3 regions of the Kitasatospora sp. NPDC058190 genome follow, and region 2 is predicted to be linked to each of the others. Evidence: riboswitches for the same ligand, from Rfam matches in the RefSeq annotation. Region 2 holds a riboswitch; each other region holds the start of a gene.

What was found. Region 2 has a riboswitch for S-adenosylmethionine ahead of thrC (threonine synthase). Riboswitches for the same ligand answer to the same signal wherever they lie in the genome.
Region 1: another riboswitch for S-adenosylmethionine. It lies ahead of ACFVWU_RS21975 (aminotransferase class V-fold PLP-dependent enzyme); the one in region 2 lies ahead of thrC (threonine synthase).
Region 3: another riboswitch for S-adenosylmethionine. It lies ahead of ACFVWU_RS37285 (IclR family transcriptional regulator); the one in region 2 lies ahead of thrC (threonine synthase).

What each region holds. Positions count from the first base shown of each region.
Region 1 covers NZ_JBHVVI010000047.1:42,040-49,387, forward strand. The annotation lists gene ACFVWU_RS21965 (rhomboid family intramembrane serine protease) at 1-286, shown strand, start outside; gene ACFVWU_RS21970 (Lrp/AsnC ligand binding domain-containing protein) at 328-609, shown strand; gene ACFVWU_RS21975 (aminotransferase class V-fold PLP-dependent enzyme) at 613-1,992, opposite strand; SAM riboswitch class IV at 2,044-2,161, opposite strand; gene trpD (anthranilate phosphoribosyltransferase) at 2,422-3,495, opposite strand; gene ACFVWU_RS21985 (hypothetical protein) at 3,614-4,039, opposite strand; gene ACFVWU_RS21990 (heme-copper oxidase subunit III) at 4,436-5,056, shown strand; gene ACFVWU_RS21995 (c-type cytochrome) at 5,245-6,054, shown strand; gene ACFVWU_RS22000 (Rieske 2Fe-2S domain-containing protein) at 6,063-7,115, shown strand; gene ACFVWU_RS22005 (cytochrome bc complex cytochrome b subunit) at 7,112-7,348, shown strand, end outside.
Region 2 covers NZ_JBHVVI010000016.1:3,043-10,390, forward strand. The annotation lists gene ACFVWU_RS10040 (cupin domain-containing protein) at 1-163, opposite strand, end outside; gene ACFVWU_RS10045 (DUF3263 domain-containing protein) at 265-492, shown strand; gene otsB (trehalose-phosphatase) at 597-1,421, shown strand; gene ACFVWU_RS10055 (trehalose-6-phosphate synthase) at 1,408-2,874, opposite strand; gene ACFVWU_RS10060 (glucosyl-3-phosphoglycerate synthase) at 2,913-3,941, opposite strand; SAM riboswitch class I at 4,086-4,218, shown strand; gene thrC (threonine synthase) at 4,236-5,543, shown strand; gene ACFVWU_RS10070 (MoaD/ThiS family protein) at 5,572-5,850, shown strand; gene ACFVWU_RS10075 (cold-shock protein) at 6,402-6,605, shown strand; gene groL (chaperonin GroEL) at 6,954-7,348, shown strand, end outside.
Region 3 covers NZ_JBHVVI010000126.1:16,357-23,704, reverse strand. The annotation lists gene ACFVWU_RS37295 (cryptochrome/photolyase family protein) at 1-753, shown strand, start outside; gene ACFVWU_RS37290 (amidohydrolase family protein) at 853-2,133, opposite strand; SAM riboswitch class I at 2,263-2,405, shown strand; gene ACFVWU_RS37285 (IclR family transcriptional regulator) at 2,604-3,317, shown strand; gene ACFVWU_RS37280 (alpha/beta fold hydrolase) at 3,584-4,666, shown strand; gene ACFVWU_RS37275 (NAD(P)/FAD-dependent oxidoreductase) at 4,710-6,008, opposite strand; gene ACFVWU_RS37270 (ABC transporter ATP-binding protein) at 6,005-6,796, opposite strand; gene ACFVWU_RS37265 (dipeptide/oligopeptide/nickel ABC transporter permease/ATP-binding protein) at 6,793-7,348, opposite strand, start outside.

The DNA of each region.
Region 1 (7,348 bases), on a different contig from region 2:
TGCGACCCGGGTCCTGATCGGCGCTTCCGGCGCGATCTCCGGGGTGCTCGGCGCCTATCTGCGCTTCCACCCGCGTGCTCGGGTGACCACCCTGGTCCCGCTGCTCCTCTTCCTTCCGCTGCGCTTCCCGGCCTGGCTGGTGCTCGGCCTCTGGTTCGCCCTGCAGTGGTGGTCGGTGCACTCGGCCGGGCCCGGGGTGGCCTACCTGGTCCATGTGATCGGCTTCTCGGCCGGCTTCCTCTACGCCTGCACCGTCGTCGGTCACCCCCCGAGACGTGCCCGCTGAGGCCCGATACGCTGGCGGCACCCCACAAAGGAGCCCGAACAGTGATCACCGCCATCGTCCTGATCAAGACCAGTGTCGACCGCATCCCGGAGATCGCCGAGGCCATCGCTGCCATCGAGGGCGTCAGCGAGGTGTACTCGGTGACCGGTGGCTACGACCTGGTGGCGATGGTCCGGGTGCGCCGCCACGACGACCTGGCCGAGGTCATCCCGGGCCGGCTCAACAAGGTCCCGGGCGTGGCCCACACCGAGACCCAGATCGCCTTCCGCACCTACTCCCAGCACGACCTGGAAGCGGCCTTCGCCCTCGGTCTGGACGAGTAGGGCTCAGCCCTCGCGACGCCCCCTGTCGATCTGCACAGTCGCCACACAACGGCCGCCCTCGTTGCGGTAGTTCCAGGCCGCGCCGTCCGTGACCAGCTCGCGGACGGCGGTCAGGAAGCGCTCGACGTGCTCGTCCGGGGTCCCGGCGCCGAAGCTCACCCGGATCGCGTTCAGGCTGCGCTCGCCCGGCAGCGAGGGCTCGGGCGCCCCGCACTCGGACGGGGGGACGTCCTCGTCGCCGAGCAGGGTGCGCACCAGCGGGTGCGCGCAGAACAGCCCGTCGCGCACCCCGATGCCGTACTCGGCGGACAGCGCGGCCGAGAAGTGCGAGCTGTTCCAGCCCTGCACGACGAAGGACAGCACGCCCACCCGGGCCGAGCCCGCCCCGAACAGGTTCAGTACCTTGACCTGCGGGATCTCCGCCAGCCCCGCCGTCAGCCGCTCGACCAGCTGCCGCTCCCGGGCCTCCAGCGCGTCGAAGCCGGCCTCGGTCAGCGCCCGGCAGGCCGAGGCGATCGCGTAGGCGCCGATGACGTTCGGCGAACCGGCCTCGTGCCGGGCCGGGCCGGTGTGCCACTGGACGGCCACCGAGCCGTCCACCTCCCGCGCCACCGTCCGGGTCGCCCCGCCGCCGGCCAGGTACGGCCGGGCCGCGTCCAGCCAGTCGGAGCGCCCGGCCAGCACCCCGGCGCCGAACGGCGCGTACAGCTTGTGGCCGGAGAAGGCGATCCAGTCGACGTCCAACTCGCGCACCGAGACCCGGTGGTGCGGGGCCAGCTGGGCGGCGTCCAGCACCACCCGGGCGCCGTGCCGGTGCGCGGTCCCGGTCAGCTCGGCGACCGGCCACAGCTCGCCGGTCACGTTGGAGGCGCCCGTGACGCACAGCAGTTTCGGCCCCTCGGGCGCCGCGGCCAGTGCGGCGTCCAGTGCGGCCACCGCCTCGGCCCGCGAGCGCGGCGCCCGCAGGTAGCTGACCTCCAGCCCGGCGTGCGCCCAGGGCAGCAGCGAGGCGTGGTGCTCGGTCTCGAAGGCGAACACCCGGGTGCCGGCCGGCACGGCGGCGGCCAGCAGGTTGAGCGAGTCGGTGGTGGCGCGGGTGAAGACCACCTGGTCGCCCTCGCGCAGGTCGAGGAACTCGGCGACGGTCCGGCGGCTCTGCTCGAACAGGTCGGTGGAGAGCTGGGAGAGGTACCCGGCGCCCCGGTGCACGCTGCCGTAGTACGGCGCGTAGGCGGCGACGTCGTCCCACACCCGCTGGAGCGCCGGCGCGCTGGCGGCGTAGTCGAGCGCCGCGTAGCCGACCTTCTCCCCGCTGGCCAGCGGGACCTGGACGTCGCGGCCCAGGACGGCGAGCGGCGCGCAGATTTCGGTGGAGAGGGACATGAGGATGCACTCCTTCAGGGATGAGGGACCCCGGGAGTGCTAGTCGTCGGGCGTCCGCGCTTGTCGCACGGACGGCTTGCCGAGCGACCCGGTCCTCACCCAGGGCACCCCGCCACGGACGGAGGGTTGCCGGACAGCAAGCTGGGGCTTGACGCTGTCACTCATGACCTGGCCAAGACTCTAGGTCGGGCCCGCCGGGTGGTCAAACAGGCATCCACCATCCGGACAGCGCCTTCGCCCCCTCGTCTCCGGGGCGCTCGAACCCGACGCCGACGCTCGTCACTCCGGCGCCCGTACCTCGCTTGTCGCTTTTCAACTTTCGGCGCCGGCGCGCCACTTCGGCTCGGGGCGTGCACTCGGGACGCGTGCTCGGGACGTGCGAAGGGCCCGCACCGGCGAACCGGTACGGGCCCTCGACTTCCGCCTCGGCTACCGGCTGGTGGCGTCCGCCCAGCGCCGCAGCAGGTCCCGCGCGGCGCCCGAGTCGATCGCCTCCGCCGCCCGCGCCATGCCCGCGGCGAGCTGCTCCGGCAGCGGCGCGTCGCCCAGGTCGAGCGCCACCAGCGCCGCCGCGGTGTTCAGCAGCACGGCGTCCCGCACCGGCCCGTGCTCTCCGGCCAGCAGCCTGCGCGCGACCTCGGCGTTGTAGGCGGCGTCCGCCCCGCGCAGCGCCTCGATGCCGACCAGCTCGATGCCGACGTCCCGCGGGTCGAAGGAGGTCTCGGTGACCACCCCGTCGCGCACCAGCCACACCTGCGAGGTGGTGGTGATGGTCAGTTCGTCCAGCCCGTCGTCGCCGCGGAACACCAGCGCGGTCGCCCCGCGCCCGGCGAGCACCCCGGCGATCAGCCCGGCGAGCCGCGTGTCGAAGCAGCCGATCGCGTGCGAGGTGACCTTGGCCGGGTTGGTCAGCGGGCCGAGGATGTTGAAGGCGGTGGGCACCCCGAGGTCGCGCCGCGCGGTGGCGGCGTGCCGCATCGAGGGGTGGAACTTCGCCGCGAAGCAGAAGGTGAGCCCGACCTCCTCGGCCACCTCGGCCACCCGGCGGGCCGACAGGTCCAGCGCCACCCCGAGCTTCTCCAGCACGTCCGAGGAGCCGCTGGCGGAGGAGGCCGACCGGTTGCCGTGCTTGACCACCTTGGCCCCGGCGGCCGCCGCGACGATCGCCGACATGGTGGAGATGTTGACGGTCTTCGCCCGGTCCCCGCCGGTGCCGACGATGTCCACCGCCGGGCCGGGGATGTCCAGTGGCTCGGCGTGCTCGTACATCGCGTCGACCAGACCGGCGATCTCGTCGACCGACTCGCCCTTGGCCCGCAGCGCCACCATGAACCCGGCCACCTGGACGGGGGACGCCTCGCCGCTCATGATCCGGTCCATCGCCCACGCGGTGGACGGGCGGTCGAGGTCCTCCCCCTTCAACAGTGCCGCCAGGAGGTCCGGCCAGGTGCGGACCACCTGCGCGGGGTCGCTACCGCCGTTCGCAGGGTTCACGTTCACCATGGCTGACTCCAGCTGTCGTGGGTTCCCCTGTACCGGGGAGGTCCGTACGGATGGAGCCAGCCTATCGAGCGGTGGGGTTCCTACGGCGGTGTCTTCTCTAGTACTGAGACAACCCCGCTCAACGCGCGGCCGGGGCCCGCTTCGCCAGCCGCGCCCGCAGCAGGGTGGCGACCGCCCCGGCCAGCGCGACCGGGTCCACCGGGCGGGAGATCGCGGCATCGGCCCTGCTCCAGGCGGCCAGCCAGGAGTCCTGCGGCCGGCCGATCAGCACCAGCACCGGCGGGCAGCCGTAGATCTCGTCCTTGAGCTGGCGCCCGAGGCCGAGCCCGCCGGCCGGCACCGCCTCGCCGTCCAGGACGCAGAGGTCGATGCCGCCCTTCTCCAGCGCCTTGAGCACCGCGGGGGTGGTCGCGCACTCCAGGTAGGACAGCTCCGGAAGATCCTCGGCGGGTCGACGGCCGAGCGCCGTCAGCACCTGCTCGCGGGTGTTGCGGTCGTCGCTGTAGACGAGGACGGTGAGCGTCTCGTCGGTCGTGTACGCCATGGACCCTGCTCCCTCAAGTGTGATCCGGACCACGTTCACCTGATCCGGATGCTACTCCCGTTTCCCCCCGTCCCGGGTCCCCCTCGCGCACGTTCCCGCTCAAGCCGCCGCGCCCACGGCTCACCCACCCGGAGGACGGCCCGTCACCCGGACCCACCGAGACCACCCGGACGGCCGATGCGGCGCCCCGTCCCCTACAACCCGACGCCGCGCCGACCGTGCAACGACGCGCCGGGCAAGGGGGTCGCGGGCTCGCCGAGGAACCGTCAGAAAAGGGACACGCCGCTGCTCAGCCCCCGCCCGGACACCCCGTCGACGGCCAAGCGGGCATACCGCACGCACCGGACACTCCGAGGGACACCCCCCGACGTGAAGACGGAATAAGGGACCGACATAATGTCCGTCGTGGCGACAGCAACAGCAGTAGAAACCGGGCACGCGCACGGATCGGTCAACCGACCGAACATGGTCAGCGTCGGAACGATCGTCTGGCTCAGTTCCGAGTTGATGTTCTTCGCGGCCCTCTTCGCGATGTACTTCACGCTCCGCTCCGTCAAGGGAGCCGAGTTCTGGACCGAGAAGGCGCACGCCCTGAACGTGGGCTTCTCCTCGGTCAACACGACCATCCTGGTGCTCTCCTCGCTGACCTGCCAGCTCGGTGTGTTCGCCGCCGAGCGCGGGGACGTGAAGAAGCTCCGCATGTGGTTCATCATCACGTTCATGATGGGCGCGATCTTCATCGGCGGCCAGGTCTACGAGTACACCGAGCTGGTCAAGAAGGACGGCCTCTCGCTGTCCTCCGACCCGTACGGCACGGTGTTCTACCTGACCACCGGCTTCCACGGGCTGCACGTGACGGGTGGTCTGATCGCCTTCCTGCTGGTCCTGGGACGGACGTACGCAGCCAAGCGCTTCACGCACGAGCAGGCCACCGCCGCGATCGTCGTGTCGTACTACTGGCACTTCGTCGACGTCGTGTGGATCGGCCTGTTCGCGACCATCTACCTGATCAAGTAACCAGCTGATCAGGTCGCTGGCCACCGGCTGCGGCCCCCGCCCTCATCGGCGACGGGCCGCTTCTGCCGGTGCCGACGCTCCCACCGACCGACCGCGCGCGCAGCCTTGGAACAGGCAGCCTCGTGCCGGCCAGACCGGCAGCCGGGTGCACCCACCAGTCGACCAGATCCTGACACCGGGGTTATTCCGTGAAAAAGCTCTCCGCACGACGGCGCCACCCATTGGCGGCGCTGGTCGTCCTACTTCTCGCCCTGGCGGCAACCGGGGGGCTGTACGCCGCGTTCGCGCCCGCCGACAAGGCGCAGGCCGACGTCGCCGCGCAGTCGCTCGCGATCGATGAGGGCAAGAAGCTCTTCGCCGTGGGCTGCTCCTCCTGCCACGGCCTGAACGGCCAGGGCGGCAGCGACGGTCCGAGCCTGGTCGGCGTGGGCTCCGCCGCTGTCGACTTCCAGGTCGGCACCGGCCGCATGCCGGCCCAGCAGCCCGGCGCCCAGGTGCCGCGCAAGAAGAACATCTACACGCAGGCCGAGATCGACCAGCTCGCCGCCTTCGTCGCCTCCCTCGGCCCCGGCCCGGTGACGCCGGAGGAGAAGCAGTACACCTCGACCGACCCCGAGGACATCTCCAAGGGTGGCGAGCTGTTCCGCACCAACTGCGCCCAGTGCCACAACTTCGCCGGCCAGGGCGGTGCCCTGACCAAGGGCAAGTACGCCCCGTCGCTGGAGGGCGTGGACGCCAAGCACATCTACGAGGCCATGCAGACCGGCCCGCAGAACATGCCGTCGTTCCCGGACACCACCATGCCCGAGGAGCAGAAGAAGCAGATCGTGGCCTTCGTCCGCCACACCACTAGCGAAGAGCCCAACCCCGGTGGTCTCACGCTGGGCAGCCTCGGTCCGGTGACCGAGGGTCTGTTCGGCTGGATCTTCGGTCTCGGCACGCTCATCGCGGTCGCGATCTGGGTCGCCGCCCACACCACCAAGGCCAAGAAGTCATGAGCCACGACATGTCAGAAGAGAAGCTCCCGGAGCCGCACGGCTCCGCCGGCGAGGTCGCCGAGCACGGCAACCCCTTCGCCGACCCGGGCCTGCCGGCCCACGAGCCCCGTCGCACCGACATCGACGAGCGGGCCGCCAAGCGCGCCGAGCGCCAGGTCTCGCTGATGTTCGTGGTCTCGATGCTCGCCACCATCGGCTTCATCGCCTCGTACGTGGCCATCGACCCGGACAAGATCGTCTACATCTTCCCGCTGGGGAAGGTCAGCGCGCTGAACTTCGCGCTCGGTCTGACCCTGGGCGTCGCCCTGTTCATGATCGGCGCGGGCGCGGTCCACTGGGCCCGCACCCTGATGTCGGACGTCGAGATGCCGTCCGAGCGTCACCCGATCGAGGCCTCCGACGAGGTTCGCGCGGACGTCATCGAGCAGTTCAAGACCGGTGCCGCCGAGTCCGGCTTCGGTCGCCGCAAGATGATCCGCAACACCCTCATCGGTTCGATGGCGCTGGTCCCGCTCTCCGGCGTGGTCCTGCTCCGCGACCTGGGCCCGCTGCCCGAGAAGAAGCTGCAGGAGACGGGCTGGAAGGAGGCGACCCAGGCCAAGCCGCTGGCGCTCATCAACATGAACACCATGCAGCCGATGAAGCCCGAGGACATCGCCGTCGGCTCGCTGACCTTCGCCATGCCGGAGGGTCTGACCACCCACAGCGAGGACTTCCAGCAGCGGATCGCCAAGGACGCCCTGATGCTGGTGCGCATCGCGCCGGACGACATCAAGGACGACAAGTCCAAGGACCTGGGCTTCGAGGGCATCCTCGCCTACTCCAAGATCTGCACCCACGTCGGCTGCCCGATCAGCCTGTACGAGCAGCAGACCCACCACGCGCTCTGCCCCTGCCACCAGTCGACCTTCGACCTGGCGGACGGCGCGCGCGTCATCTTCGGCCCGGCCGGCCACCCGCTGCCGCAGCTGAAGATCACCACTGACGAGAAGGGCAATCTGGTCGCCACCGGCGACTTCGAGAAGCCTGTCGGCCCGAGCTTCTGGGAGCGTGCTCGATGAGTAGCGCGAGCAGCACCACGACCGGTGCCGCCAAGCCCTCCAGCACGCGCGCCAAGCCCGCCAACAAGTGGGAAGCCGCGGCTGACTGGACGGACGGCCGGCTGGGGATCTACTCCCTCGCCAAGGCCAACCTGCGCAAGATCTTCCCGGACCACTGGTCCTTCATGCTGGGCGAGATCTGCCTCTACACCTTCATCATCATCATCCTGACCGGTGTCTACCTGACGCTGTTC
Region 2 (7,348 bases):
CCACGCCCGGGGTGATCTGCCAGATGCCGCGCAGCTGGCGGCCGTCGGGGGACTCGGCGAGGACCTTTCCGGTGACCTCGGGGGTTCCGGAGACGATCTGGGACGGGTCGAGGGGCTCGGGGGCGAGCTCGGCGGCGGGGATGTGCACGGCGAAGCTGATCATGGGTCGACGGTAGCCGTGCGGTGGGGCGTGGTCGTCCCGCAGAGTGTGTCAGGGTTCGGCGGGAGAATGACACTCCGTAGTGATGGGCGGAGGTGTCCTCGGTGGGCGAGCTGAGTGAGCGGGACCGGGCGGTGCTGGCGCTGGAGGGGCGGCAGTGGCGGACGGCGGGGGCCAAGGAGCGGGCGATCCGGGAGGAGTTGGGGCTCTCCTCCACGCGGTACTACCAGCTGCTGAACGGGCTGTTGGACCGGGAGGAGGCGTTGGCGGCCGCGCCGGTGCTGGTGAATCGCTTGCGGCGGGTTCGGGAGGCACGGCGGGGGGCTCGTTGAGGGGGCGTCTGTTGGTGGGGGGCTTTCGGGAGGGTGGGTGGGGGGTGCTGTAGGTGGGTTGGTGCGGGGGTGGGGGTATGGGCTGATGTATGGGCCTTGAAGAGATGGTCGTGCCGGTCACTGATGCCGGGCGGGACGGGTTGCGGGCGATTCTGGCGGCGCCGGGGGATGCGGTGGTCGCCCTGGACTTCGATGGGACCTTGGCGCCGATCGTGGCGGATCCGGCGCTGGCCCGGGCGCATCCGGGGGTGGTGGGGGCGCTGCGGGGGTTGGGGGCCGTGGTGGGGGCCGTGGTGGTGGTGACGGGGCGGCCGGCCGGGCTGGCGGCCGAGTACGGGGGGTTCGACGGGGTGCCGGGGCTGGTGGTGCTGGGGCACTACGGGGCCGAGCGGTGGGAGGGCGGCGTGGTGACCGCGCCCGAGGTGCATCCGGGGGTCGCGGGGGTGCGGGCGGCGTTGCCGGAGTTGTTGGAGCGGGTGGGGGCGCCCGAGGGGACGTGGGTGGAGGACAAGGGGCGCTCGGTGGCGGTGCACACCCGGCGGACGGGGGCGCCGGAGGAGACGTTGGAGTTGTTGCGGGCGCCGGTGGGGGAGTTGGCCGCCGAGTACGGGCTGGTGGTGGAGCCCGGTCGGCTGGTGTTGGAGCTGCGGCCGCCGGGGGTGGACAAGGGGGCGGCGCTGACCGGGTTCCTGCGGGAGCGGGGGGCGCGGTCGGTGCTCTTCGCGGGGGACGACCTGGGGGACGTGGCGGCCTTCGCGGCGGTGGAGGAGCTGCGTGGGCAGGGTGTGGCGGGGCTGCTGGTGTGCGCCGGCGCGGTGGGGGACGCGCCCGTGCGCGAACTCGCCGACCGGGCGGATGTGGTGGTCGACGGGCCCGAGGGTGTGGTGGAGCTGTTGGGTGCTTTGGGGGAGGCGGTCAGAGGGCGTTGAGCTGGTCGAGGAACCACTGCTGCGGGGGGAGCGCGGTGGCCGCGGCGGCGAGGCGCTTGGTGCGGTCGGCGCGCTCCCCCGGGCTCATGGTGAGGCCGGTGTGCAGGGCCTCGGCGGTGGCGATGACGTCGTAGGGGTTGACGGTGAGGGCGTCGTCCTTGAGTTCGCTGTGGGCGCCGGCCTCGCGGGAGAGGACGAGGGCGCAGCCGTTGTCGGAGACGACCGGTACTTCCTTGGCGACCAGGTTCATGCCGTCCCGGATGGGGTTGACGAGGGCGACGTCGGCCAGGCGGTAGGCGGCGAGGGAGCGCGGGAAGTCGTCGTTGACGTGCAGGATCAGGGGTTGCCAGGTGGGGGTGGCGAATTCGGTGTTGATGGCGTCGGCGAGGTGCCGCACCGACGCCGTGTAGTCGCGGTATTCGGCCAGGTCGGTGCGGGAGGGGTAGGCGAAGGCGATGTGCACGACCCGGTCGTGCCACTCGGGGTGGGTGCGGAGCAGGTGCCGGTAGGCCTGGAGGCCGCGGACGATGTTCTTGCTCAGCTCGGTGCGGTCGACCCGGACGATGGTGCGGCGGTCGCCGACGGAGGTGCGGAGGGCGGCGAGGCGCTCGTCCACGTCGGGGCGGTGGGCGCGTTCGCGGAGGAAGTCGGCGTCGGCGCCCAGGGCGTGGACGCCGAGGTGGGTGGTGCGGCCGTTGTGGGTGACGGTCATCGCGTCGTGGTCGACGGTGGCGCCGAGTTGGTCCTCGCAGCAGGCGGCGAAGGCGCGGGCCCAGCGTTCGGTGAGGAAGCCGGCCCGGTCGGCGCCGAGGATGCCGGTGAGGACGGCGCGGGCGACGTCGTCGGGGAGCATCCGGTAGTACTCGGGCGGGGCCCAGGGGGTGTGGGAGAAGTGGCCGATCCGCAGGTCGGGGCGGGCCGCGCGGAGCAGGGCCGGGGCCAGGGAGAGGTGGTAGTCCTGGACCAGGACCGCGGCGTTCGGTGCGGCTTCGGCGGCCAGGGCCTCGGCGAAGGCCGCGTTGTAGGCCTGGTAGGCGGCCCATTCGGTGCGGAAGCCCGCGTCGAAGGAGGGCGCGGTGGGGGTCGCGTAGAGCAGGTGGTGGACGAACCAGAGGGTGGAGTTGGCGACGCCGTTGTAGGCGTGGGCGAAGGTCTCCGGGTCTATGTCCAGCATCCGTACGGCCTGGCCGCCGACGTCGTGGCCGGCCAGGTCGAGGCGGCCGTCGGGGGCTTCTCCCGCGGCTCGGCGGTCGGCGTCGCCGAGGGCGGCGCACACCCAGACGGCGTTCGGGTCGTCGATCGCGGAGAGGCCGGAGACGAGGCCTCCGCCGCCGCGGCGCAGGGTCAGCGTGCCGTCGTCGGCGGCGCTGAACGACACCGGTCCCCGGTTGGAGGCCACCAGGACGGGGGCGGTGCCGGTCGCGCTCGAACGTTCGGTCGTGAGATCGCCCATGGTTGGCATCTTGCCGGGGGCTTGGGTCGGCAAACGTTTCAGTGGCGGGTCGCGTATTCGGGCACGGTGTGCATCGGGGGGCGTTCCAGGGCGGTCACGGGGTGGCTGTGGGCGGTGAAGGCGCGGGTTTCCGGGTCGCGGGTGAACTGGGTGAGGTGGGGGTGGACCAGGTCGGCGGAGGCCTTGAGGCGGTGGGTGCGGTCGAGGCGTTCCAGCGCGGTGCGGTAGATGGTGGCGGCCATCCGGCCGAGGGCCTGGCCGTCCTGGTGTCGGTGGTGTCGGACGCCGACGTCGACCTGGGCCAGGGCGTCCAGGCCGACCAGCTCCAACGCGTCGACCAGGAGGCCGAGTTCGACACCGTAGCCGGTGGGGAAGGGCAGCCGTTCGAGCAGTGAGCGGCGGGCCGCGTACTCGCCGCCGAGGGGCTGGACGAAACCGGCGAGTTCCGGCCAGTGGAGGTTGAGCAGGGGGCGGGCGACGAGTTCGGTGACCCGGCCGCCGCCGGCGGGGAGGATCGCGGCGGACTCCCCCGCGGCGGAGCCGCTCATCGTCACTTCGAGGGGGCGGTCGTACATGGCCTTGACCAGCTGGATGTCGGGTTCGGTGAGCAGGGGGCCGAGGATGCCGGAGACGAAGGCGGGGTCGAACTCGCGCAGGTCGGCGTCGACGAAGCAGACGATGTCGCCGCGGGTGACCAGCAACGAGCGCCAGAGCACCTCGCCCTTGCCGGGGACGGCGGGCAGCCGGGGCAGGATGGCGTCCCGTTGTTCCACCCGGGCGCCGGCCTCGGCGGCGACGGTGGCGGTGGCGTCGGTGGAGCCGGAGTCGAGTACGACCAGTTCGTCGACCAGAGGAAGCCGGTCCATCAGTTCGCGCCGGATGGTGCGGACGATGTCGCCGACGGTGGCCTCCTCGTCGAGTGCGGGGAGGACGACGCTGACGGTCTGCCGGGTGCGCCGCTTGGCCTCCAGCAGGGTGTGAACCGGCCGGTCGGCCGCGCTCCACGAGCGGCGGTGCAGCCAGGACGCCGCCTGCGGGAGGAGTGCGGGGGTCGGTTCGGCGGGCACGGTGAATCTCCTCGGCGAGGTCGGGTGGAACGGGCCATCTCGCGTGGCGGACGGTCCCTTTCAGGGTGGACGCCTTCGGATACAGTCTTCGTACAGCGGTCGGACCTTCGCACGCCGGGGTCGCCGCTGAACCACAACTTCACAAGCTCATCCAGAGGGACTGAGGGAACGGCCCGTTGACGTCCCGGCAACCTTCTCGCTCGGCTGTCCACAGGCCCCGGCGGGACAGGTGCCAATTCCGGCCCGTGGCGCGACCGCGCCACGGGGAAGATGAGGAGAGAGGCCTCCGCCATCATGGCTATCGACACTGCCGCACCCTCCCCCAGCCTTCGGCCGGGGGGACCCCCACCGGTCGACCTCGGCCCCGCCGCCGCCCTGTCCTGTCGGGAGTGCGGCACCCGCTTCCCGCTCGGCCCCAGCTTCGCCTGCCTGGAGTGCTTCGGGCCGCTGGAGATCGCGTACGAGTTCGGGAGCGAGCGGGCCGAGGAGCTGCGCAAGCGGATCGAGGCCGGTCCGGCCTCCATCTGGCGTTACGCGCCGCTGCTGCCGGTGCCCGCAGACGTGGCGTCCAAGCCGAACCTGAACCCGGGGTGGACCCCGCTGGTGAAGGCGGACAACCTGGGCCGGGAGCTCGGGTTCACCGCTCCGCTGCACGTGAAGGACGACTCCGGGAACCCGACGCACTCCTTCAAGGACCGGGTGGTGGCCTGCGCCATCGAGGCGGCGCGCGCGTTCGGGTACACCACGCTGTCCTGCTCCTCGACCGGCAACCTGGCCGGCGCGGTGGGCGCGGCGGCGGCCCGGGCCGGGTTCCGGTCCTGTGTCTTCATCCCGCACGACCTGGAGCAGGGCAAGGTCGTGATGGCCGGGGTGTACGGCGGCGAGCTGGTGGGCATCGAGGGCAACTACGACGACGTGAACCGCTTCTGCTCGGAGCTGATCGGGGACCCGGCCGGCGAGGGCTGGGGTTTCGTGAACGTCAACCTGCGTCCGTACTACGGCGAGGGCTCCAAGACGCTGGCCTACGAGATCTGCGAGCAGCTCGGCTGGCGGCTGCCGGAGCAGATCGTCATCCCGATCGCCTCGGGCTCGCAGCTGACGAAGATCGACAAGGGGTTGCAGGAGCTGATCAAGCTCGGCCTGGTGGAGGACCGGCCGTACCGGATCTTCGGCGCCCAGGCCGAGGGCTGCTCGCCGGTGTCGGCCGCGTTCAAGGCGGGCCGGGACGTGATCAAGCCGGTCAAGCCGGACACCATCGCCAAGTCGCTGGCGATCGGCAACCCGGCGGACGGTCCGTACGTGCTGGACATCGCCCGTCGGACCGGCGGGGCGGTCGAGGACGTCACGGACGAAGAGGTCGTGGCGGCGATCCGGCTGCTGGCCCGGACCGAGGGGATCTTCGCGGAGACCGCGGGCGGGGTGACCGTCGGCGTGCTGAAGAAGCTGGTCGAGACCGGTCAGCTGGACCCGGCCAAGGAGACCGTCGCGATCAACACCGGCGACGGCCTGAAGACGCTGGACGCCGTCTCCGACGCCGGGATGACCGCCGTCATCCGCCCGACGCTGGAGTCCTTCCGCTCCGCCGGTCTCGCGTCCGCCTGAACCACCCCCCACCCCCGCTAGGAGAGCCATGAGCGCCAAAGTCCGCATCCCCACCATCCTGCGCACCTACACCGGCGGCGCGGCCGAGGTGACCGCCGAGGGGGCCAGCCTGGCCGAGGTCATCGCCGACCTGGAGCAGAACCACGCGGGCATCTCCGCCCGGATCCTGGACGACACCGGGAAGCTGCGCCGCTTCGTCAACGTGTACGTGAACGACGACGACGTGCGGTTCGCCGAGGGCCTGGCGACCGAGATCAAGGACGGCGCGAACGTCTCGATCATCCCGGCGGTGGCCGGCGGCTGCTGAGCCGTCGCGTCCCGCTTCCCGGCCGCCCGTACGTACGGAATTCGACTCTCCGTATGTGCGGGCGGCCGCTGGCATTTCGGCGGGAATATTTCCGGGTCAAGTCGGAGTAGAGTGTGGCTCTGCTGGGAACGGGGCTTCCCTTCCGACTCGCGCAGTGCTTGGCCGGAGGTCGTCCGGACGCTGAGACCGACTCGCGTCCCGGGCCGTGAAACATGTCAGGCGGATGTCAGAATTCCTGCGGGGTTTTGGGTAATTCGTCCGCTATGTCCGGCAGGAAATGCCGATTTCACCCCGATTTGTTCGGCCTTGTCTCTTGACGGGGCTATGGAATTCCTGGCGGCTGGCCCTGTTGCAGAGGGCGTCGATCCGGATACATTCAGCGGCGGTCGGCGCAATCGACCGCCCATCGGAAGCCGTTCGGCTTTCTGTGCGGAGGATTGCGGCGTGCACGGCTGCGCTCAGGGGGGGTTCCCCGGGCCGGCCTTCAACCAGACCCGGGCCCGCGACCTGCGGGCACGTGAAGGGCCAGCACAGCACTAGGGGAGTTCGGAATGGCTCAGGGCACCGTCAAGTGGTTCAACGCGGAGAAGGGCTACGGCTTCATCGCGGTCGACGGTGGTGCGGACGTGTTCGTCCACTACAGCGCGATCCAGATGGACGGCTACCGCACCCTCGAGGAGGGCCAGCGGGTCGAGTTCGAGATCTCTCAGGGACAGAAGGGCCCGCAGGCGGACATGGTTCGCGCGGCGGTCTGACCCCTTCCGACTCCAGGAGCTCGGCGCGGCCCACCGCTGGTGGACCTCCTGCTTCTCGACGGGCCCGCACGACACGCGTCGTGCGGGCCCGTTCGCGTTCCCGTTCGCGTCCTCGTCCGCGCTCGCGGACGGGGCTCGACGGCGGCTCGCGGGTTGCCGATTGGGCTTGCACTCGACCACCCGGAGTGCTAATCATTGGCGTTAGCACTCACAGCGTGAGAGTGACAGCGGACCGGGTCGGTGAGGCCCCCGGGAGCGGTAGGGGAATGGACCCCCGCACACCAGGGCCGTCCGTCGCGGGCACCCCTTGGTCCGAGCAGTCGACCGTGTCCCGGAGGACCACTTCAGATGGCCAAGATCATCGCCTTTGATGAGGAAGCTCGCCGCGGCCTTGAGCGTGGCATGAACCAGCTCGCCGACGCAGTGAAGGTCACGCTCGGCCCCAAGGGTCGCAACGTCGTGCTGGAGAAGAAGTGGGGCGCCCCCACGATCACCAACGACGGTGTCTCCATCGCCAAGGAGATCGAGCTCGAGGACCCGTACGAGAAGATCGGTGCGGAGCTCGTCAAGGAGGTCGCCAAGAAGACGGACGACGTCGCGGGTGACGGCACCACCACCGCCACCGTGCTGGCCCAGGCCCTGGTTCGCGAGGGTCTGCGCAATGTCGCCGCCGGCGCCAACCCGATGGCCCTGAAGCGCGGCATCGAGAAGGCCGTCGCCGCCGTCTCGGACCAGCTGCTGGC
Region 3 (7,348 bases), on a different contig from region 2:
CCCGGCGGCGAGACCGCGGCCCGGGCACGGTGGCGGCGCTGGGACGTCGACGCGTACGCCGAGGTGCACGACGACCTGGCGGCCGACTCGACCTCCCGGCTCTCCCCGTACCTGCACTTCGGCTGCTTGTCACCCACGGAGCTGACCGACCGCGCCCGCCACCACGGCGGCGACGGTGCACAGGCCTTCGTCCGGCAGCTCGCTTGGCGCGACTTCCACCACCAGGTCCTCGCCGCCCGCCCCGACGCCGCGCACGACGACTACCGCAGCAGGGACGACCACTGGCACCACGACGAGGACGAGGCCGAGGCCTGGCGGCAGGGCCGCACCGGCTACCCGATCGTCGACGCGGGGATGCGTCAGCTCGCCCACGAGGGCTGGATGCACAACCGGGCCCGTCTCCTCACCGCGAGCTTCCTCACCAAGAGCCTCTACCTGGACTGGCGGATCGGCGCCGCCCACTTCCTGTCCCTGCTGGTCGACGGCGATGTCGCGAACAACCAGCTCAACTGGCAATGGGTCGCGGGCACCGGCACCGACACCAGGCCCAACCGGATCCTCAACCCGCTGCGTCAGGCCGACCGTTATGACCCGGCCGGGGACTACGTCCGACGCTGGCTGCCCGAGCTCGCCCACCTGCCCGGTCCGGTCGTCCACCGTCCCTGGCTGCTCGCCCCCGAGTACCCGGCCCCGATCATCGCCCCGGACGCCCTCACGCTCCGGCTCCGCCGCGCCCGGGCCCTGGACGGGTGAAACCGTCGATCCAGTACCGGAGTCGGGGGCATGCGAGCAGTCCCGGGGCGTGGCTGCCGAGACGGAACGCGGCCGGACGCCGCTCGCCCGGGACCGGGGTCAACCGAGCTCGTTCTTGTACACCACACCGTTTTTGACGATGAGTCGCAGGTTGCGTTCGGGCTCGGCGAGGACGGACAGGTCCGTGGTCGGGTCGCCGTCGACGACCAGGAGGTCGGCCCACGCGCCAGGAGCGATGACCCCGAGCGGCGCGGCGCGGTAGGGGTCGCGGCGGCCGGACAGACGGAACAGCTCCGCGTTTCCGGAGGTGGCCATCTTCAGGGCCCCGACCGGGCTGAGGTACCGGCCGAGCCGGACCAGCATCTCGGACTGCCGGTGGGCCTTCGCGGGGTCGAGCACCAGGTCGGTGCCGAACGCCAGCCGCACACCGTGTTCGAGCGCCCAGCCGAAGGTGCGGGCGACGCCCTCGCACACCTCGCGGTTCTTGCGGTCGCTGTCCGCGGAGGCGTAGTGGTGGTCGTCGACCTCGAACGGCTGGGTGCTCAACCACACGTTCCGCTCCGCGAGGTAGCGGATGGTGTCCTCGTCGGTGAGGTGCCCGTGCTCGATGCAGCGCACCCCGGCCTCCACCGCGCGGCGCACGCCCTCCGAGGTGTAGACGTGCACGGTCACGTAGGTGCCCCAGTCGGAGGCCGCGGCGACCGCCGCCTCCAGTTCCGCCGTGGTGAACTGCAGTACGTCCAGCGGATCGAACTCCGAGACGACCCCGCCGCCGGCCATCACCTTGATCTGCGTGGCGCCCTTCCTCAACTGCTCGCGCACCGCCGCGAGCACCCGCTCCGGCCCGTCTGCCACCCGGGTGAACCCGATCTGCTCGGTGCGGGACTGCGGTCCGCCCAGGACGGTCGGGGCTTCGTGGACCGACCCGAAGTCGCCGTGGCCGGACGTCTGGGAGACGGCCGCCTGGCTCGGGTAGATCCGCGGGCCGGGAAACAGTCCGCGGTCCAGGACCCGCCGCAGCGGCTCGGTGTCACCTGCCATGTCCCGCACCGTGGTGAAGCCCCGCATCAGCATGTCGCGGGCGGAGGCGAGGGCCTGGTAGTAGACGGTGCCGGTCGGTGCGAGCCGCAGGTCCGCCATGGTGCCGCCGATCGCGAACAGGTGGACGTGGGCGTCGGTGAGCCCCGGGATGAGCGTGCCGCCGCCGCCGTCGAGCACCCTCGCCCCGTGGGTACCGCGCGGGGACGGGCGGCCCGGCACCACCTCCGCGATCCTGTCCCGCTCGATCCGGACGTGCCCCGGCACCGCCTCCTCGCCGATCCCGTCGAACACGCGCACGTTCGTCACCAGCAGCCCGGCATTCGAGTCGTCGACACCCATGCCGCCATCCTCGACCGGTCACGGGACCGGCACCAGACGGCACACCCGATCGGCGACGGGCGCGGCGGCGGCGTGGGCGAGCGGGGGAGGTTTGGCGGGGCGGCGGGGGAATCTTGTATGGTTCCTGGCGAATCATCCAGAGGGGTGGAGGGACCGGCCCTACGAAGCCCCGGCAACTCCCCGGTCGACCCGGCGTTCGAAGTACGCGCCGTGCCGTCCGGGATCAGTGCCAACTCCGGCCTGTCGCCAACGTGGCGCGGGAAAGATGAGGAGACACGGTGCTCTCTGTGCTGTCCTTCGCCCGGGCGCTTCCCGCCCCGGCCCTTTCGCGTACCCGTCTCGTGCCCGGCGCAGGCAATCGGCCGACTTCTCCGGCCCGTCCTCGCTGACCACCCCCCGCTCCCTGCGGGGAGCTTCCGTGAGCCGAACCCACCCGCCGCTCACGGGATTTGAGACTGGAGTACCCATCCATGGAGAACACGAGCGGCGTCGGCGTGCTCGACAAGGTCAGCTCGATCCTCGGCACCCTGGAGGCCGGGCCGACCACCCTGGCCGGACTGGTCGCCGCCACCGGCATGGCGAGGCCCACCGCGCACCGGCTCGCCGTCGCGCTGGAACACCACCGGCTGGTCGGCAGGGACATGCAGGGCCGGTTCGTCCTCGGCCCGCGGCTCACCGAGCTCTCGGCGGCGGCCGGTGAGGACCGGCTGCTGGCCGCCGCCGGTTCGGTGCTCACCCACCTGCGCGACGTCACCGGCGAGAGCGCCCAGCTCTACCGCCGCCAGGGCGAGGTCCGCGTCTGCGTGGCCGCCGCCGAGCGGCTCTCCGGCCTGCGCGACACCGTCCCCGTCGGCGTCACCCTCCCGATGAAGGCGGGCTCCGGTGCGCAGATCCTGCTCGCCTGGGAGGAACCCGAGCGGCTCCACCGGGGCCTCCAGGGCGCCCGCTTCACCGCCACCGCCCTCAGCGGGGTCCGGCGCCGCGGCTGGGCGCAGTCGATCGGCGAACGCGAGCCCGGGGTGGCCTCCGTGTCCGCGCCCGTCCGGGGCCCGTCCAACCGGGTGGTGGCCGCCGTCTCCGTCTCCGGTCCGCTCGAACGCCTCACCCGCCACCCCGGCCCGCACTACTTCCAGGCCGTCGTCGAGGCGGCCAACCGCCTCAGCGAAGCCCTGCGCCAGTCCTGACCGGCTCGCCGCCCCCCGGGGCTCGCCGCCCCGCTCAGGCCGCTCACGGAGGCCTCCGGGGTCCTCAAGGGGCTTGGAAGGAAGCGGACTTCGACGGCGTCGGCCCCGAGGTCGCCCGTCCCGCCGGTCCGGGCCGGGCGGGCGATGACCCAGGGTCCTTGGGCGTACACGGTGCGTTCTTGAACGGTGTGGGGTGAGGGTAGGGGCAGACGGGGAAGAAGACGGAGAGGGGTCGGCTGTCGGATGCTGCTGTCGCGGAGGACACGATGCGCCGGGACGGACGGGTGGCGAACTCCCTGCTCGCACTCCTGAGCCGGGACTGGGCGGGGGTGCCGGTCGCGCTGGTGACGGCGGGTGTGGGCGGCGGCCTCGTCGCGCTCGGCACGACCTGGGCGGTGGCGCTCGGTGCTGTGGCCGTGGCCGTCGGTGCGGCGCTGCTGGTCGGGGCCGTGCGGCACCTGGTGCTGGTGGCCCGGGAGGCGGCGGCGCGGCCGGCGCCTGGGTCATTGGTCCACGTCGGCGGCCACCGGATGCACGTCCGGGGAGAGGGGGAGAGGGCGGGCGGGCCGACGGTCGTGTGGATGCCGGGGGGACACGCGCCCGGTGAGGAGTTCGGAGAGCTGCACACGATGCTGGCGGCCCGGACCCGCTCGGTGCTGGTCGACCGGTTCGGCACGGGCTGGAGCGATACCGGGGCCTTCCCCCGGACGACGGCCGTTGAGGCGGAGGAGCTGCTGACGGCGCTGGAGGCGGCGGGGGAGCGGCCCCCGTTCGTGTTCGTCGGCCACTCCTTCGGCGGGCTGCTGGTCGCGAACGCGGCCCGGCGGCGGCCGGATCTGACGGCCGGTCTGGTGCTGCTGGACCCGACGCCGCTGGAGGTCATCGCCTTCGCGCCGGCCAACGGGCTGGTCGCGGGGATGCGTCGACGGTTACTGCTGGCCGCGGTGCGGCATCTCTTCGGTGCACACCGTGGCCGGGGCGGCCGGACCGGGCAGGACTGCGCCGCCGCGTCGATCTTCAGCGAGCTCTCGCCGTTCGGTCTGGCCGGTGCGGGCTGGGAGAGCGTGGTGTACGACGGGGATCTCGCGGACCTGCCGCTGGTCCTGGTGATACCGCGGGATCTCATGGGCGGTGAGGCGGTGCTGGCCGGCGCCCGGGACGCGGTCGAGGCCGAGCGGATCAGCCGCTTCTACCTCCGCAGCCGGGTCCGGTACCTGGCGGCGTCGTCGGCGTCCCGGTTGGTGTACACGCCGGAGGGGACCGGTCACGACTTCCCGCACGAGGCGCCCGAGTTCGTGGTCGGCGTGGTCGGGGACCTGGTGCGGGAGCTGCGGGTGACCAGCTCGTGACCGTCCGCCGATCGGCGGAGGACGCCCCGTGGCCGCCCGTCGATCAGCCCATGACCGACCGCGCGGAGTCGGCCCGTACGGGGCGTCGGCGCGAGAACGAGCCCAGGTCCACGACGTTGCCGGTGTGTTCGCAGCGGTAACGGACCGGGTCGCCGTCGTGGTCGTGGCCGGCCTCGACCAGGTCGATCAGGGTCGCGAGGTAGCGGCCCACCAGTGGGGCGTTCTTGAACTGGTTGCCGCTGGTGCCCATGGCCACGTAGTAGCCGTCGAGGGCGGTGCGGTCGTAGATCGGCGTCCAGTCGTCGGCGACGTCGTACACGCCCGCGACCCCGAGCGGTCGGTTGGGGACGCCGATCGCCGGGAAGCGGCGCGCGGCCCTGGTCACCTGGGTGCGGAAGCGGTGGGCGGTGGGACGCGGGTCGGCCCGGTCCGGGTCGTCGATCCACTCGGGCGGGTCGCAGTCCGGCCCGGTGCCGCCGATCAGGAGGTGCCCGCCGGGTGCCGCGCGCAGGTAGGTGCCGAGGTCGAGGTCGGCGACGACGGGGCCGGTGGCGTGCCCGGCCGGTGCGGCGACCTGGTGGACCTCCTCGCGCAGCGGGCGCACGCCGATCGTGAAGTCGCTCCCGACGCCCGCCAATCGGTTGAGGCCGCCCGACCACGGGCCGGCCGCGTTGACGACGACCGGCGCGGCGATCCGCGTCCCGTCGCCCAGGCGGATGCCCGTCACCCGGTCCGCGTGCCGGTCGACGGCCACCACGGTGTGGTGGAACAGGAAGCGCGCGCCCAGTTCGCCCGCCGCGTCCGCGAGGTTCTGGGCGGCGAGCTGCGGATCGTCGACGAACCCGGCGTCCGGGGTGAACAGCGCGCCGAGCTCGCCGGTGGGGGCGGCGAAGAAGGCGTCGTCGTCGACCGGCTTCGGCGGCCAGTACCGCCCGGGGTCGATCCCCGGAAGGCGCCCGCGCAGCGTCGGGGTGTCCCACCGCTCGTACGGGACGCCGGCGCGGTCGAACAGGGCGGTGGTGCCCGACGGCGCGCTGCCGGGGGCGTCGAGCTGTACGGCGCCGGTGCGGTGGAAGGCGGCGAGCGGGCGGCGGCCGGTGAGTCGGAGATGGTCGGGCCAGCAGGTCCAGAGGTGTTGGGCCTCCCAGGCGGTGGCGACGCCGTCGAAGGTGGAGTAGGTGAACCGGATGATCGCGCTGGAGGCGCTGGTGGAGCCGTGGCCGGCGGCGCCCGCCTTGTCCACCACGACCACCTGCCGCCCGGTGCGGGCGAGTTCGAGGGCGAGGGCGGCGCCGATCACCCCGGCCCCGACCACCACGGCGTCCGGTCGGCTGACGGTCATGACGGCCCCTCCTCGGTCGGGGGTGTGCGCAGGCTCGGTACGGAGGCGAGCAGCGTCCGGGTGTACGGGTGCTGCGGGGTGCGCAGCAGGGCCCCGGTGGCGGCGGTCTCGACGATCCGGCCCCGCCGCATGACCGCCACCGTGTCGGAGACGTAGCAGACCGCGGGCAGATTGTGGCCGATGAACAGCATGGACAGGCCGAGCCGCCGTTGGAGTTCGCGGATCGTGTTGAGGACGGAGGCCTGTACCGAGACGTCGAGTGCCGAGGTGATCTCGTCGGCGATCAGCAGGCCGGGTCCGACGGCCAGGGCGCGGGCGACGGCGACCCGTTGCCGCTGACCGCCGGACAGTTGCCGTGGCAGGCGGTCGGCGAGCCGGGGATCCAGGCCGACGAGTTCGAGCAGGGCGGCGACGCGGTCGGCCCGGGCCCGCCGGTCGAGCCGGTGGAACGCGGTGGCCGCCTCGACGAGCGTCTCGCGGACCGTCATCCGGGGGTCGAGGGCGGTGTCCGGGTCCTGGAGGACGACCTGGACCAGGCGGCCGAGTCGGCGCCGGTCGCCGACGGTGCGGACCCGGAGCTCCCGGCCGTCGAGCAGGACCTTGCCCCCGTGCACGGGGTCGAGGCCGACGATCGCCCGGGCCAGGCTCGACTTGCCGGAGCCGGACTCGCCGACGAGCCCGAGCGTCGTGCCGGACGGGATCCCCAGCGAGACGCCGTCCACGGCGGTGACGGGGCCGCGCGGGCCGTGGTGGCGGACGGTGAGGTCCGAGACCTGAAGGGTGGTCATGACGCGGTCACCTCCGCCTCCACCGGTACGGGGTACCAGCACGCGACCCGGTGGACCGGGTCGAGCTCCTCCAGCGGCGGGGCCTGCTCGGCGCAGCGGGCCCGGCGGCGCGGGCAGCGCGGCTCGAACGGGCAGCCCGGGGCGGGCGCGAGCGGGTCGGGCGGCGCGCCCTCCACCGTGGGCAGCGGCCGGTCGCGGTCCGCGGTGAGGTCGGGCACCGAGTCGACCAGGGCCCGGGTGTAGGGGTGCCGGGTACCGGTGGCGAGCCGGTCGGCGGGCAGCGCCTCGACGATCGTCCCCGCGTACATCACCAGCACGCGGTCGCAGAACTCGCCGACCAGCGCGACGTCGTGGCTGATGAACAGGATGGCGGCGCAGGTGTCCCGGCGGATCTCGGACAGCAGCCCGGTGATCTGCCGCTGCACGGTGACGTCCAGCGCGGTGGTCGGCTCGTCGGCGATGATCAGGCCCGGTCGCACCATCAGCCCGGCCGCGATCATCACCCGCTGCCGCTGGCCGCCGGAGAGCTGGTGGGGGCGTACGCGCAGCGTC